Regions from separate parts of the Paenarthrobacter sp. NPDC057981 genome, predicted to be linked through region 2. Evidence: predicted binding sites of a transcription regulator. Region 2 holds the regulator's gene; each other region holds the start of a gene.
What was found. Region 2 encodes LexA, which represses DNA repair genes until DNA is damaged. Its sites were predicted from a motif close to TCGAACANNTGTTCGA; they were not measured.
Positions count from the first base shown of each region.

Region 1 (7,321 bases), on a different contig from region 2:
GGATGAGTGTTCCAGGTAGGCGGTGGCGATGATCGGCCCGCTGCGGAAGTTCGAGTCCAGGGCGGAGCTGAGGAAGGTCTCGCCGGGGCGGAGCCATTCGCCCCAGTTGAACCCTGTGTCGAGAATGTATTTTTCCAGGTCTGGTTTGCCGGTGCCGAGCCTGCCCCGGCGTCTTATGCTGCTCTTTTGCGCGGCGCGGTTGATCATCTGGTCCACCCAGCGGGCGGCCGCGGGGTAAGCCATTTCCAGGGCTTCGGTGTCGCCGTAGTACTGGTAGAGCACCCAAGGCAGCTGCACGCTTGCGTCGCCCCACCCGGTAGAGCTGGAGAGCATGGTGAAGAACTTGGACAGCCCGCCGGAGAACTCGGAACTTTCGGCCGGGATGACGACCGGGATGCGTCCGTCCGGGAGCTGCTCGGCGGCGAGGTTCCGCAGGTAGCGGCGCAGGAATCCGGCGACGTTCGCGTAAGCGGTGGAGGCGGAGGCGAACACCTGGATGTCGCCGGTCCAGCCGGAGCGCTCCCGGGTGGGGCAGTCCGTTGGGGTGTCGGTGAAGTTGGACCGCATCGACCAGCGGACGTTTTCGTACAGCTTGTTCAGGCGTGCATCAGAGCATGCGAAGGACCCTGTTTCCTCGAGTTGGGTCGAAAGGACCACAAATTGAACGTCGTCGGCGGTCAGGGTTCCGGGCAGTCCCTCGATTTGGACATAGCGGAAGCCGTGGATGGTGAACCAGGGCTGCCACCACGTCTCGGTGCCGTCGAGGATGACCTGGTCGGCTTGCGACCAGGGTTTGACCAGTGGCGGAATTGCCAGGTACTTCACATCCACTTCGCCGTCGCCGGCGATGATTTCGCTTTGGGTGAGCCGAACGACCGTGCCCGCTGGACCGTTGAGGCGGAGGCGGACGACGCCCACGGCGTTCTGCCCGAAATCGAAGAGTTGCTTCCCGCCCGGTGTCCGCGTGATGGTGACCGGTTTTAAGGTATCGATCTGCTGGACGCGGGCTACTTCTTCGGCAATCAGGGTTCGTTCAGTGTCAAGAACCTGCGCAGCGGTGAAGCGCCCCGGCGCGTTCATTGCGGTGAGCCAGTCGTCCTGCGGGATGCGCAGGTCCACGTGCTCGCCGTGCATCGGGTCGGTGGTGCTGATCCGTCCGGTACCGGCCCACCAGGTCTCATCCGAAACGTACGTGCCGCGGGAACCATCGGTGTATTCGATGTCGATGGTGACGTAGCCCGCGAGGCGGTCTCCATAGACCGCCTGCCGGCTGGAGCCTCCGATGCGGCCGCGGAAGCGGCCGTCACCAACAGCCATCGCGAAGGTGTTGCGGGCTTCGCGCAGAGCCTCGGTGATGTCGTAGTCCTGGTACTCAATGTACTGATCGAACGGAGTCCACCGTGGGACGAGCGCTGCTCCGGTCTGGTCGGTGCCGTTGACGAAGAAGCGGTACCAGCCCAGCGCGCTGACACGCGCCCGGGCGTGGCGGACCTGGCCGGTAAGTGTGTGTGAGCCCCGCAGGTACAGCGCGGTGTAGTCCGCTGGGGTCTCCGGGACAGGGCCGGTGATCCATTTCGGCTCAGCTGCCTGCGTTTTCGACATGGTGTTCTCCTTGATGCGGTGCCAGGATCGGCCGGCCGCGGTCGTGCTTTGGTGGATGGAAAGTCAGTGGAATGTCGCCGACGACGCTGCCGGGGCGGCAGCGGCGGTGCCGTCAGTCAGCTGTTCTGTGTCGAACTCGTTGTGCTGGTCCCGGTTGCGGAACCCGAACCAGGCCACGGCCATGCCGACCGCGGTCACGCCGGCGAGGAACAGGTACAGGGCGCTGGGGCCGGAGGTCAGCAGCATCGGCGTGAACGTGGCCAGGATTGCGGCGACGAAGCGGGCCACTGCAAGGATGGTTCCCTGGGCGGTGGAGCGGATGAGTGTTGGGAAGGATTCCTGGGCCCAAACCTTCATGACGGTTTCGAAAGCGAATCCCGCTCCGACAGCACCGAGTACGCCGGAAACGATGTACGTGGTGGCAGAGAAGCCGAAGATCACCGGGACCAGCAGGCTCACCACATACAGGACGGCGCCCACGGTGAAGTACGTGAAGCGGCGCGGCCCGTCCGCGACACGCATGAACCAGAAGTAGCTCAGCATCAGCACCGGCATGGCAATCAGGCCGAACAGGGACGCGGATGAGACATCCAGCCCGGCGTAATTGACCAGCATGTAGGTGCCGAACTGGCCACCGGTGTTCGCGGCGAGGTTGACCAGCGAGTAGAAGACCACGAGCACGATCAGCGGGGCACGGTAGGGCTTTCGGAACAGGCTGCTGACAGATGACCGTGAAGCCCGGGCCGTGTGCAGGCCCTTCGCCCGTTCTTCCCTGGCCGCCAGCCATACGAGCGATTCCGGAATGCTCAACCGGGCGATGAGCACGACGGCAGCGACGATTCCAACGTGTGCAAAAAGGATCTGTCCGCCCAGCCGGCCGAGATTGCCGACCACCGTGGACAAGATGATGGCGACCAGGACGCCGGCGATCCAGAGCACGTTGGAGAAGCTGATCATACGGCCACGGTTCTCGTCGTCAGCGGCCTCGGAAATAGTCGACAGCGAGACCGGCAGGTCAGCACCCGTGCCGACACCCACAAGCAGCGTGCCGACCAAAAGGGGCACGAACGAATCGGTGGTGACCAGCAGCGCGGCCCCGCCGATGATCATCAGCATCGTGACCGAGAACACCGGACGGCGCCCGAACCGGTCGCCCAGCCGCCCACCAGCCAGCGCACCCACTGCCACACCGAAAGTGATGGCGCCGGCGAGAACGCCGACCTGATCCGCCGCGAGCCCAAAAGCGGCCTGGTAGATCACGATGGCAATTCCGAAGCTGATCAAGGCCGCGGCGTCGATGTACGACGCCATGCCAGCTACCACAGCAACCCGCCAAGGACCCGGCTGCCGCCGGGTTTTCTGTTCAGTCATTGTCTTCTCCTTTGAAGCAAAAGCCACGGGTCTCGAAACCCGGGTTGTGACGGCCGACACGTCGTTCGACCATCAACAATGAAAGCACAGTATTGTCCAAAGTAAAATACTTGTTTGATTTTTGGAAATACATGGTCTGGGAACGTGGCGTGTGGTGACATAGATTGGAAGAACACAGATGGAGGAGTGACATGCCGCGACCGGATCCAGGACAACTCGCCGCCCGCGAGGACGTTGACCTGGCGCCTGTGCTGGAACGCCACCCGATGGACCTGCTCGTGTCCTTCAGTGCCGTCACCCACCTGGCTGACAGTCCTCAGCTGCGCCGCCAAGTGATGACCGCCATCGACTTCCCCAGCGACGACATGCAACTCTTCCTCGTCGTCAACCAGCTCGCCCTCCGCGGAGCGATGCGCCCCACCATGCTCGCCGACGCGATCCAAACCGGCCGCTCAAACATGACCAAAATCGCCGGGCGCCTCGCCAAGGAAGACCTCGCCGTCAGGATCCCGGACCCCGACGATGACCGCGGCGTCCTCCTGGCTCTCACCCCAAAGGGCCGGGAAATCGGACGCGCTCTGGTCGAATACGACAACGCCCAGACCGCCCGGCTTGTCGATGGATGGAGCGACGACGACCTCGCCACCTTCCAGCGCCTCCTCGCCCGATTCACCGCCAGCCTCGGAGCCACCCTGCCGCCCGCCACAGCCGACGCCCTGGGCTTCCCACGTCCGTCCGACGTCCTGGCCGAAATCGCCGCCGCAAAATAGCTACAACGCGGCATCGCGTCCCTCGTCACTCAGGGCACAAAAGGCTCGTTCAGCAACGAAGAGCACTTTTGATGCCGTCTGCGCGGCGGTCATCGGTCCGGTGACGCTGCCGCAGGCGATCATCGTCGGGTTGCCTGTCGCGGCGATTCTGAGGATCGTGGGCCGCTCCACGGTCCTTTCCACGCGGGCAGGCCGGGAGTTGGGCCGGCACCTTCGCCCGGGGCAGCCAGGTCATCCCTGGCCGGAAGAAATCAGCGAGACCTCGCTGAACAGATTCAGCAAGGACAAAGGCCCGGTCCATCTGACACTGGTGGAACCGATCGTGGTCGAGGTCGCCGCCGACGTCGCATGGAGCGGGAAGTCTTTCCGTCACCCGCTGTCCCTGCTCCGGGTCCGGCCGGAACTGGACCCAGCCGACGTCGAACTTCCGCCGCATCTCCGCGGCCGCTAACGCCTCATTCTCGCGGTGGACGGGTTGTGCCCATTGGGGTCAGGTGGAGCCCTCCGCACAGCTCAAAGCTGTCCCCATTGGTGTGCAACCCGTCCACTCCGCCCCTTGGGCGGCTTTAAATGTCTGAGCACGAGACTATAGTTAATCGAACATAATTTCGAATAAAAGGTGTGTTGTGGGCGTGATAATTGGCCCCCGTGTGATAGATGCGGGACTCTCTGCGGTGACGGTGCTGGTGGCACCGGTAGCGGTGGCCGCCGGCTATCCGTCACCCGCCCAGGATTACTTCGACGGCCGGATCGACCTCAACGCCCACCTGGTCAAGGACGTGACCAGCACGTTCATCGTCCGGGTGACCGGGCAGTCCATGGAGCAGGCCGGGATCAGCGACGGCGACGAGCTCGTGGTGAACCGGGCACTGGAACCGAAGGACGGTTCGGTCGTCGTGGCCGTCCTGGACGGGGAACTGACGATCAAACGGCTGCGGATCACAGCCACAGGGGTGGTCCTGCAGGCCGACAATCCCCGCTTCCCGGATATTAGGGTTCCGGCCTTGTCGGATCTGACGATCTGGGGCGTGGCCACGAGGTGCCTGCACCATGTCTAAGCCCGCGGTGATGCGACGGATGCAGGAGATCGCACACGTGGACGTGAAATGCTTTTACGCCTCGGCCGAACGCGCCTTCAACCCGGCCCTGGAACGTAAGCCGCTCATTGTGCTCTCCAACAATGACGGCTGCGCGGTCACCCGGTCTCCGGAAGCCAAACGCTTGGGCATTGCCATGGGCGAGCCATGGTTCAAGCTCCGGCCCCGGGCGAAGGAATGGGGTCTGGTGGCGTTGTCGAGCAACTACGAACTCTACGGCGACATCAGCTCCCGGGTGATGGAGCTGCTGGGCCGCTACTCGGCCTGGTTGGAGGTCTACTCAATCGACGAAGCCTTCCTGGGGGTCAAGGGCGAACCGGACGAGCTGCTGCGAATGGGGCGGGAGATGAAGGCCGCGTGCCGGCGGAACGTCGGCGTTCCGGTCTGTGTCGGTATCGCGCCCACGAAGACGCTGGCGAAGCTGTGCAACAAGTGGGCGAAGAACAACCCCGCCTTCGGCGGGGTGTGCCGGTGGGAATCGGTACCCGAAAAGCAGCGCGAAGCGCTGATGGCCCGGTTGTCAGTGATCGAAATCTGGGGTGTGGCCACCAGGTTGACCCAGCGCCTGAATGCGATGGGAATCTTCACCATCGCCGACCTTGCCCGGGCCAACCCGGTCGCGATCCGGGACAAGTTCTCCATTGTCATGATGCGCACCGTCCTGGAACTCCAAGGCACCCCTTGCATCCCGATGGAAGAGGAACGGGTAGGGAGGGACCAGCTGATCTTCTCCCGCTCGTTCTCGACACCGATCACGACGACGGCGGGGTTGCGGCAGGTCATGAGCGTGTACGCGCAAATGGCCAGTGCCCGCCTTGCCAAACACGACCTGCAAGCGAAGGTGTTGACCGCGTTCGCGGCGACCTCGCACTTCAACCCGAATGAAAAATCCTTCCCCTCGGTCTGCCTGGCGTTGCCGATGCCAACCGCGGACCCGGTGATCCTGACCAAAGCAGCCCACGCCCTCCTGCCCCAGGTTCACGAGGGTGTGAAGTACGTCCGGGCCGGGATCATGGTCACCGACCTGCGCCCGTCCGGGAATCAGAAACCGTTGGAGCTGTTCGAGAACCCGCACGAAGAACGCGGCATCGGGATCCTGCTCGAAGACGTGGCCAAACGGTACGGTCGCGGATCCATTGGCCTGGGCCATGCCGGGATCAAGGGCGGGCCGGACTGGTCCATGAAACGCGACATGCTCTCCCCCCGGTACACCACCCACTGGGACGAACTTCCCCTCGTCAAAGCCGCCTGACCGGCGCCACGTAAGAAAGGAGAGTCCACCCATGACTCTTGCCCCCGAAAAACCACAAACCCGCCAGAACGTCGACGTCCGGTTCAGCCCCGACGGGACACCCATCGCGATCCGTCACGACGGCCGGATCTGGATGGTCGACCCCGACGTGCACACCGCGCATTGGTTCAGCAGGGACTCCTGGTGGGAAACCCGGAACCGCGCCGCCGTCGGAACGGGTGATCTCGTCAGCATTGAACACTGGCAGGTCCAGGCCACGCTCCCGTCCGCCGGTGCGGAGCTGCGCACGTTCACGTTGCGGCGGGACCCTTTGGCCACGCAGTGGCAGATCGAATCCATCAGCTAGTGCCGGCCAACCTGTACCGCTCCCCCATCCCGGACCAGCTCTGGAACCGGACCCGTGACGAATTCGGCCTGCCCGGCCTGGAACAAGTCCGGGAACGGCTCGCGGCCGTGCACGAGGATCCCGAACCCCTCCTGCAGCAGCTGGTCCGTATATTCATCGACGACGAAGGGACCTTCTGCCCGGGGTACCAGTTCCGGGCCGACCTGTCCCTGAACCCCGTGGTGACGGGCCTGTTCGAACGGGCGTTGGAGTTGCGGATCCCCCACAACTACTTCGCGCTGTGGATGATGGTCCCCTCCCCCGCCCTGGACGGTCGCCGCCCGGTGGACCTGCGGGACACCCAAGACCCGGCACCCTTACTGGCGGCGTTGGGCCGGGTCCGCGCGGACCTGGCGGCCTAGGATATGGGAGTGAAAGTGACCCTAACCCTGGAGGCCGGCAACGGCGAACTGAGCCACGTCGAGGCCGAAGGCGTTACGTACGAGGAAGCCAAAGCGGCCGCCGAAGCGCTGATCCCGGAAGACTCCAAAGCCATCGCCATCCGCACGAGCTAGCAGCAGTGCGGCGCGTGGCGTCTAGTGTTTGGTGTCCTTGGCGGGTGACTCGTTTTTGGATCCCGAGTCGCTGTCGATGAATGTGCCGTTCTTGTTCTGGATGCGGACTTCGCCGTGCCCGCGCCCCGTGGTTTCAACGATTTCTTTGGCCCGCTTCTCAGCGGCCTTCTTCGTGGGTTCGTGAGCAGAGACCCGCTTGGCGTCTTCTTTCTTGACGTCCCAACCACCGCGGTCGTTGTTGGGAACTACGTACCGGTCGTTGTCATTGCCCTTGGTCATTTCGATCCTCTCCTACGATGCGAACTGATTTGCGTCAGCCTAACGGCCAA
Region 1 is NZ_JBHVQI010000009.1:91,377-98,697, reverse strand. It holds gene ACFVSI_RS10835 (family 78 glycoside hydrolase catalytic domain) at 1-1,602, opposite strand, end outside; gene ACFVSI_RS10830 (MFS transporter) at 1,666-2,973, opposite strand; gene ACFVSI_RS10825 (MarR family winged helix-turn-helix transcriptional regulator) at 3,165-3,743, shown strand; gene ACFVSI_RS10820 (hypothetical protein) at 3,844-4,194, shown strand; gene ACFVSI_RS10815 (LexA family protein) at 4,370-4,801, shown strand; gene ACFVSI_RS10810 (Y-family DNA polymerase) at 4,794-6,092, shown strand; gene ACFVSI_RS10805 (hypothetical protein) at 6,124-6,438, shown strand; gene ACFVSI_RS10800 (hypothetical protein) at 6,438-6,839, shown strand; gene ACFVSI_RS10795 (hypothetical protein) at 6,849-6,992, shown strand; gene ACFVSI_RS10790 (DUF2188 domain-containing protein) at 7,014-7,271, opposite strand.
Region 1: ACFVSI_RS10815 (LexA family protein) is a predicted target of LexA. The motif match lies at 4,340-4,355, and genes of this name have one in related genera.

Region 2 (7,321 bases):
GTCACCAACCACGCGATGCTGGCCGTCAGTGCCTTCGAAGGACTGGCCGTCCTGCCCGAATACGATGTCGTGGTGGTTGACGAAGCCCACGAACTGCAGGACCGCGTGACCGGGGCCGTCACCGGGCAGTTGTCCGTGGCCATGGTCCATGCGGCAGCCTCCAGTGCACGCAAACACACCGCGATTACGGTCGATGCCCTCAACGCTGCCTCGGACCGCCTTGATATGGCCATTGCGGGGGTTCCCAACGGACTGCTGCCCAGTGGCCTGAATGATGAACAGCTTGACTGCCTCGACCAGCTGCGGGACGCCACCCGCGCCGCTTTGTCGGATTCGAAGACTGATGCATCCAACGCAGCCGACGGCGGCCGCCAACTGGCGCGCTCACGGCTCATGCTCATCCTCGAGCTGTGTGAGCGGATGCTTGCCGCCAAGGAAAACCGGGAAGTCGTCTGGTTCTCCCGGAACAGCACCTTCGACCCTCAGCAGGGCTACTCACAACCAGATGACACTGCTCCGGCGCTCATCAACATCGCGCCCCTGAGCGTGGCCGGACGCTTGCGCGAAGGATTGTTCGCAGGACACACGGTGGTGCTGACTTCGGCGACACTGGCCATCGGTTCCGCTTTCGAGCCGGCCGCGGGAGGGCTGGGCCTGATTGGCGACGGCGCCCCGAGCTGGACGGGGATCGACGTTGGTTCGCCCTTCGACTACCCCAAACAGGGTGTGCTGTATGTGGCAAAGCACCTACCTAAGCCCGGCCGGGGTACATCGCCTGAAGCCCTCGATGAATTGGAAGACTTGATCCGGGCATCGGGCGGGGGAGCCCTGTGCCTCTTCTCGTCACGGCGGGCAGCCGAAGAGGCGGCCGATGCCATGCGCCTCCGCTTGGACGTTGACATTCTCTGCCAGGGCGAGTCCACCATGGCTGCCTTGGTCAAGCAATTCGCCGATGAACCGGATACGTGCCTGTTCGGAACCATGTCCCTGTGGCAGGGTGTGGATGTGCCGGGTGGGTCGTGCCGTCTCGTGGTCATCGACCGCATCCCGTTCCCGCGACCGGATGATCCGCTCATGACGGCCCGCTCCCGTGCGGTGGCGCAGTCCGGCGGCAACGGCTTCATGGCAGTTTCGGCTACCCACGCCGCCATCCGGCTGGCGCAGGGCGCGGGGCGCCTGATCCGTTCAACGGGGGACAAGGGGGTAGTGGCCGTCTTGGATTCACGGCTCTCGACAGAACGCTATGGAGGGTTCCTGCGGGCCGCTCTGCCGCCCTTCTGGGCCACGACGGACCGTTCGGTGGTACGCGGAGTCCTGGAGCGCCTGGGATCCGCGCGGAAGGCCTGACAGGCTAGATCGAGCGGAGTACGGAAACAACCTTGCCCATGATGGTGGCCTGGTCGCCGAGGATGGGTTCGTACTGGGTGTTTTGGGGCAGCAGCCAGGTGTGGCCATCCCGCTGACGGAACGTTTTCACGGTGGCTTCATCATCGAGCAGCGCCGCCACGATGTCGCCGTTGATGGCGTCGTTCTGACGGCGGACAACCACCCAGTCGCCGTCGCAGATGGCGGCATCGATCATGGAGTCGCCGGCGACCTTGAGCATGAAAAGCTCACCATGTCCGACAAGTTGCCTGGGCAGCGGGAGCACGTCCTCCACGGTCTGGTCGGCGAGGATCGGACCACCTGCCGCAATGCGGCCCACCAAGGGAACCATGGCGGTGTCGCTGGCGCTTGCCAGCTCGGTGACGGCCATGCCGCCCGCGCTCCGCAGCGTTGCGGGGGCTTCGACGCCCGGGATCGGACCGCCGTCAAGGGTCAGAGGCATCAGCACTTCCATGGCCCGGGGCCGCTTGGGATCCCTGCGGAGGTAGCCGAGTTTTTCCAGCTGGGACAGCTGGTGCGTGACGCTGGACAGACTGGCCAGTCCTACGGTGTCGCCGATTTCCCGCATGCTGGGCGGATAGCCGTTGTCATTGACGGAGCGCTGGATGGTCTCCAGGATTTTCTTCTGACGAACTGTCAGGCTCTTCGGAGTCTTTTGAGGCTGTTGGCTTCGCAGGGGTGCCCCGCCGCCTGTGGCTTTCGCTGCCATGTTCGCCAATGCCTTTCCTTCCGCCCCCAGGAGAGCCGGGGATGCAGGGCCTGGAAAAAATGTCAGACCCTCCTGTTCCACTGAAACAGTGCTGTTTCTTCACTCAAACGTAGGGCAGGCACGGGCGTTTATCAAACATTTGTTCTAGCGAGTCTCGACACCGTTCGTTGATAAGTGCTAAAAATGTCATAGCAAGGTTCGAATATGTGTTCTAAAAACCTCGCGTTGGCAGTGGATGTTCGAACAATTCGTTCGAACATCCGGTGCCGCCGGGAGGAACACAATGAATTGGCAGCGCTCCTCCGGAGGCCCCGGAGCAGCGCAATAGCTCAGAAGGGCTCAGCTCATGTCCGCAATAACTTCGTTCGCTGATTTCCGCACCACGCAGGCTCCCGCGCGCCTTCGCCTCACCCGCCGCGGCCGCATGGTCTTCTTCGGCATCCCGGCTATGCTCCTGGTGGCTGCCCTCCTGAGTTTGGCCGGAGTTGTCACTTCCCCCGCCAAGGCCTCCGACTCCCAGTCGCAGTTGCAGCCGCCGGTTGCGGTGTCCGTCACCGTCCAACCTGGCCAGTCCCTGTGGGGTATCGCAGGTGCTGCGGCGCCGGAGCGGGACCCGCGTGAGGTCATTGCCGAAATCATCCAGTTGAATGACCTCCGCGGTGGCCGCATTCTTCCTGGGCAGCAGTTGTTCGTGCCTGCCCACTGACGGCAGGCGCCACGGGCCTGTTTCCTGCCCTGGACGTCACAGTTACTCAGCAGTCGCGGTGGCCCCTTAAACTGTTGTAGTGAGTGAGCAGCTTGAGCGACTTGACCGACTTCCCCTCCGGACCAACCTGCGTGGATTGAGCCCCTACGGCGCACCGCAGCTTGATGTCCCCGTATTGCTCAACGTCAACGAGAACACCCATGGCGTCCCTGCCGATGTGCAGGCGGCCATAACAGAGGCAGTTGCAGCAGCCGCCACAGGCTTGAACCGCTATCCGGACCGTGAATTTACCGACCTTCGGGTAGCCCTGGCTGAGTACCTTGGCCACGGCCTCTCTGCCGACAATATCTGGGCCGCCAATGGCTCCAATGAAGTCCTGCAACAGATTCTCCAGGCGTTCGGCGGTCCGGGGCGCAAAGCGCTTGGTTTCCCTCCGACGTACTCCATGTACCCCTTGCTGGCCAGCGGAACGGACACCGAGTACATCCGTGGCGTTCGTGCCGACGACTACGGGCTCGATGCCCAATCGGCAGCGGAACAGGTCCGTGAGACCAAAGCCAACATCGTCTTCCTGTGCTCGCCGAATAATCCAACCGGTACGGGTCTGGGCCTGGACGTGGTTGAGGCCGTGTACGAAGCAGGCGAAGCAAGCCAGGCCATCGTAATCGTGGACGAGGCTTACCACGAGTTCGCCCACGACAACACTCCGAGTGCCCTGACCCTCCTGCCCGGGCGCGAGCGGTTGATCGTCTCCCGCACCATGAGCAAGGCGTTTGCCTTGGCTGGAGCACGGCTTGGCTACATGGCTGCGGCCCCGGAGGTCACCGATGCCATCAGGCTGGTGCGCCTGCCGTACCACCTCTCAGCCATCACCCAGGCCACCGCCCTCGCGGCGTTGACGCACCGAGAGGCCCTCATGGCCGACGTCGAAGACATCAAGGTCCAGCGGGACCGCATCGTCACGGAACTTCTGCGCATGGGTCTCAAGCCCGCGGCGTCGGACTCCAACTACGTGTTCTTCGGCGGACTGGAGGATCCCCACACAATCTGGCAAGGCCTGCTCGATGCCGGCGTGCTGATCCGCGACGTCGGCATCCCGGGGCACCTGCGCGTCACGGCCGGAACCGAGCCGGAAACTACAGCTTTCCTGGAGGCACTGGAAGCCCTCTTGGACGGCGCGGTTTCCCAGCGCGCCTAAACTTGTCAATAGACCAACCCATCCTCCCTGTAGAAGGACGTCCCCAAATGAGCGAAACCGGCGCTACGCCGTCCGCTGCCCGCACTGCCCGCATGGAGCGCGCCACCAGTGAGTCCTCCGTTCTGGTGGAGATCAACCTGGATGGCTCCGGCATTTCGGACATCAGCACCTCAGTGCCCTTCTACGACCACATGCTGACCGCCCTGTGCAAGCACTCGTTGATCGACATGACCGTCAAGGCTACCGGCGACACCCACATCGATGCCCACCACACCGTCGAAGACGTCGCCATTACTTTCGGAGAGGTCCTGCGTACGGCTTTGGGCAATAAGGCCGGCATCCGTCGTTTCGGCGAAGCCACCGTCCCGCTGGACGAGGCCCTGGCGCACGCCGTCGTGGATGTTTCCGGTCGTCCTTACTTGGTGCACGGCGGTGAACCCGCCGGGCAGGAGTACCACCTCATCGGGGGGCATTTCACGGGTTCGTTGACCCGGCACGTTTTCGAAGCGATCACCTTGCACGCGGGAATTTGCCTTCACATGAACGTTCTCGCCGGCCGCGATCCGCACCACATTGTCGAGGCCCAGTTCAAGGCGTTCGCGCGAGCACTCCGCGCCGCCGTTGAGTCCGATCCCCGCGTTGAGGGAATCCCGTCCACCAAGGGGGCGCTGTGAGCGGTCAAGTCCTGAAAAACGGAGCAGTGGCTGACCCCACGGCTTCAGTGAAGCCCGAGTCGCCGGAAGGCAAGCCCACGGTGACGGTTCTGGACTATGGTTCGGGCAACGTCCGTTCCGCTGTCCGTGCCCTGGAGAGGGCGGGCGCCCACGTGCTGCTCAGCTCCAAGCCTGAGGACGTACTCAACGCGGACGGGCTGGTTGTCCCCGGTGTCGGGGCCTACGAGACCGTGATGAAGGAACTTAAAGCTGTCGATGCCATCCGCATGATTGGACGTCGTGTCGCCGGTGGGCGCCCGGTCCTGGGCATCTGCGTGGGCCTTCAGGTTCTGTTCGAAGCCGGCGTCGAGCACGGCACTGAGTCCGAGGGCATGGCTGAATGGCCCGGCAAAGTCGAACTCCTTCCGGCGCCCGTCGTGCCGCACATGGGATGGAACACAGTGGATGTCCCGGAAGGCTCCAAACTCTTCGCAGGGGTCGAGCAGGAGCGTTTCTACTTTGTGCACTCGTACGGCGTGCAGGAATGGAACTTCGATGTTGTCCAGCCGCGCATGGAGCCCCCGAAGGTGACCTGGTCCGAGCACGGTGCACGGTTCATTGCCGCCGTCGAGAACGGCCCACTCTGTGCCACCCAGTTCCACCCCGAGAAATCAGGGGATGCCGGGGCCAGGCTCCTGCGCAACTGGGTGGATGGCCTGCGCAAGCCCGCTCCGGAAGCGTCCGGGAGCGGTGCTGCCTGAATGTGGTCTGTAGTCCTTATGGGCCTGGCGGGACTGCTGGTGGGTGGGGGAGTCTCCTTCCATCAACAGAAGAAACCCCGCTGGGTTTCCATCTCGTTTTACGTGCTGGCCGGGATGTCCCTGCTGGCCGCCTACCTCCTGACTCTTCCCGCCAAATGAATCGCGGCGTGGTACGCCAGCGAACCCTCACACTGCAAGGACCCTCATGACCACCTCCTCCAAGTCCGTCCTGGAACTCCTGCCCGCCGTCGATATTGTTGACGGCCAGGCGGTGCGCCTACTGCAAGGAGAGGCAGGCTCGGAAACGAGCTACGGAACTCCGCTTGAAGCGGCCCTCAACTGGCAGAATGCCGGGGCGGAATGGGTTCACATGGTTGACCTGGACGCCGCTTTCGGCCGGGGAAACAACGCCGCGCTCATCAGCGAGGTCGTGTCGCAACTCAACGTCAAGGTGGAGCTGTCCGGGGGCCTGCGGGATGACGAGTCACTTGAGCGTGCGCTGGAATTGGGTGTTGCCCGGGTGAACCTTGGCACGGCTGCGTTGGAGAACCCGGACTGGACCAAGAGGGCCATCGAGCGCTTTGGCGACCAGATCGCCGTCGGCCTCGATGTCCGGGGTACCACCCTTGCCGGCCGCGGTTGGACGAAGGAGGGCGGGGATCTCTGGGAGGTCCTGGCCCGGCTCGAAGACGCAGGCTGTGCCCGCTACGTGGTGACGGACGTGACCAAGGATGGCACCCTGCAGGGGCCCAACGTGGATTTGCTGCGCCAGATGGTGGAGAAGACCGGGAAGCCGGTGGTGGCTTCAGGCGGTATCTCCAGCCTGGAAGATCTCCGTGTTCTGCGCGAGCTGGTCCCGCTCGGCGTTGAGGGCGCAATTGTGGGTAAGGCTCTCTACGCCGGCGCCTTCACCTTGCCCGAGGCCCTGGACGTGGCCGGCCGCCGCTGATGGGCCGACACTCAGCCGGACAGGAAGCAAACCAGCCGGAGAAGCGTGAACTGCCCGGTCACATCGCGGCGGCGTTGGCCGGTGCGGGCGGAGCGACGGACTCGGCGGGTCAGCCGTGGGCCGGGAGGAGCCTGGCCGGAGACGACGCCAAGATCCACAACTTCGACGACGACGACGGAAGTGCGGACGCCGCTTACCTCGCTGCCATAGCGGGGCTGTTCAACGGCACCGGCGGCGAGGCAGAAGTGGTGGTATCCCTGGCGACGGCCCGGGTTTTTGTCCCGGTCGTGGCCCAACTTGCCGAGGAAGCCGAAGGTGTCGACGGGCTGCATGCCGACAAGCAGGCCGATATGGCATTGGTCACACTCAAGGCTCCCGACGGCCGGACGGCAATGCCGGTCTTCACTTCTGCGGCCGCTTTGGAATTGTGGCACCCGCAGGCGCGCCCGGTAGCTGTTTACGCCGCGCGGGCGGCGCTTTCGGCGGTATCGGAAGGCGCCCAGCTGTTGGTTGTGGATCCCGGTTCCGAGTTCGCCTTCGTGGTCAGGCGCCCGGCGCTGTGGGCTCTGGCCCAGCAGAAGGACTGGACGCCGTCATACCTGGATGATCAACTGGAGACTGCTCTCGTTTCGACAATTTCAGGCTTCACCGCGGTCCGGCGCCTTGAGACGCAGGCTGGTGGTGGCGTCGCATCCCTCACGTCCGACGGACGTCAGGTGCAAGGTGGCGGCCCAGGTCCGGAACTGCGTGTGGTGCTCTTCCTTGAGGACGGGCTGGACGCCGCGGCGGTCCAGACGCTTGTCGGCCAGTTGAACGAAGCATGGGCAAGCATGGATTCCTTTGCTGAAGGCGTCGACTCCATGGAGATCAAACTGCAGCGTGCAGCACAGGAGCCCGCGCCGCACTAATGGCAGGTCCGGTTCCCCGGGGTTGCCCGGGGAAATGAGGATTGAGTGAAC
Region 2 is NZ_JBHVQI010000013.1:43,623-50,943, reverse strand. It holds gene ACFVSI_RS13195 (ATP-dependent DNA helicase) at 1-1,347, shown strand, start outside; gene lexA (transcriptional repressor LexA) at 1,352-2,095, opposite strand; gene ACFVSI_RS13185 (LysM peptidoglycan-binding domain-containing protein) at 2,442-2,801, shown strand; gene ACFVSI_RS13180 (histidinol-phosphate transaminase) at 2,881-3,999, shown strand; gene hisB (imidazoleglycerol-phosphate dehydratase HisB) at 4,047-4,673, shown strand; gene hisH (imidazole glycerol phosphate synthase subunit HisH) at 4,670-5,413, shown strand; gene ACFVSI_RS13165 (hypothetical protein) at 5,414-5,572, shown strand; gene priA (bifunctional 1-(5-phosphoribosyl)-5-((5-phosphoribosylamino)methylideneamino)imidazole-4-carboxamide isomerase/phosphoribosylanthranilate isomerase PriA) at 5,619-6,362, shown strand; gene ACFVSI_RS13155 (SseB family protein) at 6,362-7,270, shown strand; gene ACFVSI_RS13150 (MFS transporter) at 7,316-7,321, shown strand, end outside.

Region 3 (7,321 bases), on a different contig from region 2:
TTGACGTACTTGCCCCAGGCCAAGGCCTCGTAGGCAACCTTGACCCCGTGGTCCCCCGCCAGTTGGGCAAGTTCGGCCAGCTGTTCCGCCCTCAGTTGGTCATCGTCGATGGTGGCCGTGGCCACGTTGGAGCAGACCAGGATGGCGTCCATGCCAAGGCGGGCCATCAGCTTGAACTTGGCCTCCGCCCGTTTGAGGTTTGCCTCCAGCAGGTCCGGAGTGACGCCGTCGAAATCCCGGAACGGCTGGTAAAGGTCCAGACCCAAGCCGAGGTCTGCGGCCATTTTGCGCACATCTTCAGGGCTGAGCGACGAGGTGACAAGGTCCTGTTCGAAGATCTCGATGCCGTCAAAGCCCGCGATGGCGCAGGCCTGCATCTTCTCCTTCAGGGTTCCGGACAGGCAGACGGTGGCGATTCCGGTACGCATTAGTGGGCCGCCTTAGCGAGGGGGCCGGCGGTGAGCGAGGCTGCAGCGTCTTCCAGGGCGATCAGTTCCAGGAAGTGCGTGCGCATCCGATCGCGGTCGGCGTCCCTTCCGGTGAAGAGTTTGAAGGCGTCGGCCGCCTGGCCAACCGCCATACGGCCGCCGTCGAGCACTGCGCAACCCTTGGCGCGCGCTTCGCGGACCAGTTGCGTCTCGATGGGGCGGTAGACGATGTCTGCTACCCAATGGCGGGTTTCCAGGAGTCCGATATCGAGCGGGAGGCCAGGGTGCGCGGCCATGCCGACCGGCGTGCAGTGCACCAGTCCGTCGGCAAGGGGCATCAGCTCCGGCAACTCGTCCAGGCCCCGCGGCGTGACGGTAGCGTCAGGGAAGAGACTTGAAAGTTCCGCTGCGCGTTCACTCGACCGGGCGGTGTCCATGTCAACGAGGTCCAGGGTCTTTACCCCGGCCTTGAGCAGCGCGTAGGCGACGGCGGAACCGGCACCTCCCGCACCCAACTGGACGACACGGTCCAGCTTGGCTCCGGGCAGACCGTCGGCGAGCGCCGAACCGAAGCCGGAAAAGTCTGTGTTGTGGCCGATGAAGCGGCCGTCCTGGATCAGGACCGTATTCACGGCACCCAGGCGGGCGGCGTCGTCGGAAATTTCGTCAAGGTGCCCCAGCACCAACTGCTTGCAGGGGTGCGTGATGTTGAGGCCGTTGAAGCCCATCCGCTGGGCTGCTGTGAGGAGATCCCCGACGGCGGTGGCCGGCAATGCGAGTTCCAGCAGGTCGATGGGGCGGTACAGCAAGCGAAGGCCCTGCACATCGGCCTCGCGTTCATGCATGGGCGGAGTGAGCGAGGGCATGACGCCTTCACCAATCAGGCCCACCAGAACGGATTCAGCTCGGTTGCTCATCCTCAAGCTCCTTTTACTTCAGTCCCGCGGGTCGGCGTTTCAGGGACGCTTCGCCCGCGGTGTTATCCAGATTACTACAGTTGTTCATACTCCGCACGCTTGTTCTTATCGCGAACATTTGACGCACACACCCCCGCCCCCTACCCAACTAGGGGACAGCAAACGCTCCAATGGGCGCTCATTGCGACACCTGCTGTCCCCTAGTTGGGTCAGCGCTGGGGCAGGCGGGCCGCGAGTTCAGCCGCGGCTTCCTGGAGCGTGGGCACGTGGGCGACGAGTTCCTCCATGGTCAGGCGGAACACCGGCACCGCCGTCGCTAGCGAGGCGAAGGCGTGACCCTGCGAGTTGAGGACCGGCACGGCGACGGCGCGCATGCCGATCTCGTTTTCCTCGTCCATCACGGCATACCCCTGGCGGCGGACCTGCTCGATTTCCTCCCGGAACTTGTCACGGTCCGTGATGGAGTGCTCGGTCAGAGCGTCGAGGGGAAGTTCCTCAAGGAGCCGCTTGCGCTCCAGCTCGGTTTCGAATGCCACGATCGCCTTGCCCACCGACGTTGTGTGCAAGGCACCAAGATGCCCGGGGTCACTGGTCACGCGGAAGGTCTTGGGGCCATCGACTTTGTTGACCGTCAGGTGATGGTCGCCGTCGCGGACCGAGAGAATGGTTGCCTCATGAGTGCGCTCCGTGACCCGCTGCAACACCGGAAGAGCCGTGGCAGCGAAGCCGTGGTGGTTGGAAACCCGCTGCCCGAGCTGGAAAACCCGCAAACCCAGGTGGTAGCGCCGGCCATCAGGCTCGTAATCCACGAAGCCATCGCGGGTCAAGGAACCCAATAGGCGATAGGTGGTACTGAATGGCAGGTTCGCACTGCGCGCAAGATCGGCCGCGCTTGCCCCTTTTGGCTCGTTGCCGAGCAGCACCAACAGGCTCAGGGCTTTGCCGACCATGTCGGTCTTTGTGTCCTCTTTCACACTCATGCTTCGATGCTCTCACATAGTGAGAGCTATTTCTAGATGGTGGCGACAAGTATTGACAAGTGACCCCTCTCACAGCCACTATTGCTGTATTGCACAAGTAACTCTCACCATGTGGTTACTTTCGGAGAAGGCCAGCCGCACCTCGCTCGCCACTCCCTCCAGCTTCACCCGCGACACCGTTGTCACAGAAGGAACCCTCCCATGAGCCAAACAATGCCGTCAGCGACGCCCGGCACTGCATCAACAACGGGTACTCCCAAGAAAGCCGCCCTGGCCAGCTTCCTTGGCAGCGCCGTTGAGTACTACGACTTCTTCATCTTCGGATCCGCCGCAGCGCTGATCTTCCCGCACGTCTTCTTCCCGGACGCAGACGCCAACGCAGCCATCATGTCGTTCGCGACCTTCGGCTTTGCCTACGTCGCACGTCCGGTGGGAGCAATCATCCTGGGCCACTTCGGTGACCGGATCGGGCGCCAAAAGGTCCTCATGTTCACTCTGGTCCTCATGGGTGCAGCCACGTTCGTCATCGGCTGCCTGCCGGACTTCAAGACCATCGGCTGGTGGGCTCCCGTCCTGCTGGTCCTCGCCCGCCTGGCGCAAGGCCTCTCCGCTGCCGGCGAGCAGGCCGGTGCATCCTCGATGACGCTGGAGCACGCTCCGGACAATCGCCGCTCCTTCTTCACCTCCTGGACGCTCACCGGCACCCAAGGCGGTCAGATCTTGGCCGCGCTTGTCTTCATTCCGGTGGTGGCACTCCCCGACGAGATCAAGTACGGCATCGGCTGGCGTATCCCGTTCTGGCTGAGCGCAGTGGTGGTCATGGTTGCCTACTTCATCCGCCGTACCCTGCACGAGCCGCCGGCATTCGCCGAAGCCAAGAAGAACAACCAGATCGCCAAGCTCCCCATCGCCGACCTCCTGAAGCTGCACTGGCGCGACGTTCTCCGCGTTGTCTGCTGTGCCTTCATCGCTGCCGTCAGTACCGTCTTCGGCACCCTGGCCATCAAATACGCCCAGGACGTCGCCCACGTCAACAGCACCATCACCCTGTGGCTGGTAGTTGCGGCCAACGTTGTGGCCCTGGGCACCCAGCCCCTGTTCGGCATGCTCGCGGACAGGATCGGCCGCAAGCCCGTCTTCATCTACGGTGCCGTGGCCAGCGCCATCATGACGCCGGTGTTCCTGCTGACCTTGGAAGGCGGCAACGTGCCGCTGATGTTCCTGGTCTCGGTAGTGTTCTTCTCCTTCGGCTACGCAGCAGCCAACGCCGTCTGGCCTTCCTTCTACGGTGAAATGTTCAGCACCAAGGTCCGCTTCTCAGGTTTGGCCATCGGCACGCAGCTGGGCTTCCTGATGGCAGGCTTCGCGCCGGCCATCGTCACGGCAATGGGTGGAACGAAGGCTGGAGGCTGGGTCCAGATCTCCATCTTCAGCGGAGTGATCTGCGTGATCGCGGCTATCTCTGCCCTGACCGCACGCGAATCAGCCAAGATCCCGACGGCAGAGCTCGGCCTGCACAAGTAGGCCTGCGCCTCACCTGGAGGAGCGCTCCTTCCCGGTTCCTGGGAGCGCACACCCTACTGGTGCACACTGGTGACGACAAACGGAAAGCCCGGCATGTTCCCCGACATGCCGGGCTTTTCGCTGCCCGCAGATTCACCCGGTCGGTAGCTGCCTACCGGGGATCCAGCACCACGGACTGGAAACTTCCCTGGCCCGTTCCCGTGTACAGGAGGAGCACCCCGTTGCCTGCAACACCCACCACCGACGGATTACCCGTTCCGGTGAAAGCATTGCCCAAAGCCGCGAACGAGCTGAGGGTGTTCCATCCGCTTCCCAGGGCCACCCGTGCCAGGAAGCCACCACTGCCGTTGCCCGGGTAGAGCCACAACGTCCCGTCTGTTCCCCGGGCCATGATGTCCTCCCGGCCGTCGCCATTGAAGTCCCCGCCCTGGACAACGGAATCAAATACGTCCCAGCCCGTGCCGATCTGCTTCCACGGAAGGAAACCGCCCGAACCGTTACCCGGATAGATCCACAAACTGCCATTGGCCGCCCGGGCCACGAGGTCGGCTTTCCCGTCACCGTTGAAGTCCCCCGGGGCCAGCAACTCATTGAAACCCTGCCAGCCCACACCGATCTGCTTCCGCGGCAGGAACTGGCCGTGGCCGTCAGTCGGATACATCCACAGCACCCCGTCGGCTGTCCTCGCCACAAGATCCGGGTGACCATCGCCGTCGAAATCTCCGGCACTGAGCACCGTGTTGAAGGCATTCCAGCCCGTTCCGACCAGGACGCGAGGCCGGAAGCTGCCCGAACCGTTGCCCGGATAAAGCCACAACGCCCCATCGGCGCCACGGGCCAGAATGTCCGCGACAGCATCGCCGTCGAAATCCCCTGCTTCCCATACCTGGCTGAACTGGTTCCAGCCGGCGCCGATGGCCAGGCGGTCGGCAAAGCCGGAGCCGTTGCCTGGGTAGAGGCGCATGGTTCCGGTCGACGTCACTGTCAGGACGTCGGATTTCTTGTCGCCCGTGAAGTCTTGTCCGCTGACGATGTCGCCCACCGTGTTCCAACCGCTTCCGAGTGTGGTGCGAGGCACGAAGCCGCCCCAACCGTTGCCGGGGTACTGGTAGAGGGTGCCGTCGCTTGTCCGCGCAAGGAGCCCGAAGGAGCCATCGGACGTGATGCTGGTGAAGCCGTTCCACCCCGAGCCGATCTGCGACCATGCACGGAAGCCGCCCTGGCCATCGCCCGGGTACAGCCAGAGGCTGCCATCGGACTTGGTCGCCATGACGTCGAGGCGCGCATCGCCGTCGAAATCGCCGACGGCGATGATCTTCGTGAAGCCCTGCCAGCCGGATCCGATTTGCCGTTTGGCGAGGAAACCACCGTTGCCGTCGCCCGGGTACAGCCACAGGACGCCGTCGTTGGTGCGCGCCAAAATGTCGCTTCGTCCGTCTCCATCGAAGTCCGAAAATCCGGTGATGGCATCGAAGATGTTCCATCCGGAGCCCACTTGGCGGGGGTTGTCGAGCCTGTTGCCCGGCAAACCGGAATACAGCATCAAGGAGCCGTCGGGTTCACGGGAGAGGACGTCGGTGAGCCCGTCGCCGTCGAAGTCGCCCGCCGAAAAACGGATCTTGGCTGTGAGCCGTGCGTCGGCAGTAATGGTGATGGTGGCCGCCGTCGACGACACCGCATTAATGGTCACCTGGGTGCCGGTGTAGGTGGTGAAGGTGCTGCCCGCCTGCCACGCGTGGTTGCTGGCGTACCAAGGCTCCGGAAACGGCTTGGTCGACGGCATCAGGATCAAGGAAGAAGCAATGGTGGCGCCGCCGCGCTGGGCAATTTTGACCCCCATATTGCCCGGCTTGCCGGCAGTGCCAAGGTAATTGTCGTAGCCGGCCGGTTCCCGCAGCTCCAGGTAATAGACCTCTTTGCTGACGGGATCGGTGAATTTGACCGCGCGCTGCGCTTCGGTGCCGCCCCACGGCTTGAGTGTGTAACTCTTCGAGCCTGTCGCGACCCCCGCATCACGGATCTCATCGCCCCGGCCAAGTCCCGCGTAGTCCCAAAACGTGGAGCTGACAACGGGCAAGGAATACTGGGCGGCACCCATGATGTCGGTGGTGTCACCGTACTCACGGATATAGCAGGACGGATCCGTGAATTGGCCATTGCTGTTGACCCCGACGTCGGACACCCCGCTGCCGCACTGAAGCGCATCCGCGTGCATCAAGCCGATGACGTGCCCGAATTCGTGGGCCATCACGTTGTTGGTGAAGTTGCTGACCTGCGGCAGGAGCACGCGACCGCTGTAACTGCCGCTGCTGTAGCCTGCGCCAAGCGCGTTGCCCGACAACGTGGATGTCGGAATGAAGATGACCAACGCCGTGTACGGGCTGGCTGACCAGTTCAGCTCGCTCGTGATGGTGGAGATGATGGTGCTGTAACTGTCTGTGGAACGCGCCTTCGATTGGTGCCCGGCAACTTCACTGGTCACTGTCATGGACAGCTTGCTGGCTGTCATGGCTTTCCAGTAGTTGCTGGTGGACACTACAGCTTTTTCGGCGTCCGTCATGGAAACCGGATTGGTATTGTCCGCCAGCTTCGCAGTCACCAACCGGACGCTGATATTGCCGCCTGGACCGGCTGCGGCGGCCCCGTCACGGAGCAGGGAGTCGACGCCGGCCTGCCCTTTGGTGGGTTGCTTGGTTTCCGGGAGGGGCGTCTCGAAAACGTGCTCCGAGTGCGGGGTGCCCTCGACGAACTGGACGTTCGGATTATCGGGCCCGGGAAGGGGCACAGCTGTCGCCGGGGCTTGGACAAAAAACAAGCCGGCGGCAAAGACCGCCAAGCCTGTGGACAGCGCTACGGATCGCTGCATTACACCCATTGAATCTCCTGGGAGGACGGAGCCTGTGGTCGCTGGGCTCTCAACAACCGAGATCAGGCTACAGCCGTACGCGCGCTGGCCTGCGGAAACACGCGACACCGCACCCATCGAAGAAACTCAAGCATCCCGGAATGCTAACCGGACCCTAACCACGCCGAAATACCGTGGCAACATTGCCCCGCCACACTGGAATAGCCGGCAAGTGCAGGCACCAGCTCCAGCCAGGAGGACACCATGTTGAAGGAAGTCACCACTCACAGCACACGAATACGCGCGATCAGCCAGCTCCACCGCGGAGACGAAATCGAAGCCCGACTGTCAGTAGGACCCGCCTACGACGACGTGGTGATACGTCGCGGCCGCGTCCAGGAAACGGCCCCGGGCATCGGCGTCGTCTGGATCATGGACTACGCCTCGGGGATGAGAAAAGCCATCAATACCGACGAATGCACTGTGTGGCGCGTCGCCTGAAGCAGGATTTCCCTGGATCACGGCTGGACGCCCGCCACCCCTCAGCCGCCGGCTACGGACTGGACAATCAAAACCTCCTGGCCCGCTGCAACCTCCGTATCAAGACCTTTCAAACGCCGGACCTCG
Region 3 is NZ_JBHVQI010000002.1:324,745-332,065, reverse strand. It holds gene ACFVSI_RS04685 (bifunctional sugar phosphate isomerase/epimerase/4-hydroxyphenylpyruvate dioxygenase family protein) at 1-428, opposite strand, end outside; gene ACFVSI_RS04680 (shikimate dehydrogenase) at 428-1,345, opposite strand; gene ACFVSI_RS04675 (IclR family transcriptional regulator) at 1,555-2,325, opposite strand; gene ACFVSI_RS04670 (MFS transporter) at 2,527-3,849, shown strand; gene ACFVSI_RS04665 (FG-GAP repeat domain-containing protein) at 4,001-6,724, opposite strand; gene ACFVSI_RS04660 (hypothetical protein) at 6,959-7,195, shown strand; gene ACFVSI_RS04655 (MoaD/ThiS family protein) at 7,237-7,321, opposite strand, start outside.
Region 3: ACFVSI_RS04680 (shikimate dehydrogenase) is a predicted target of LexA. The motif match lies at 1,437-1,452, and genes of this name have one in related genera.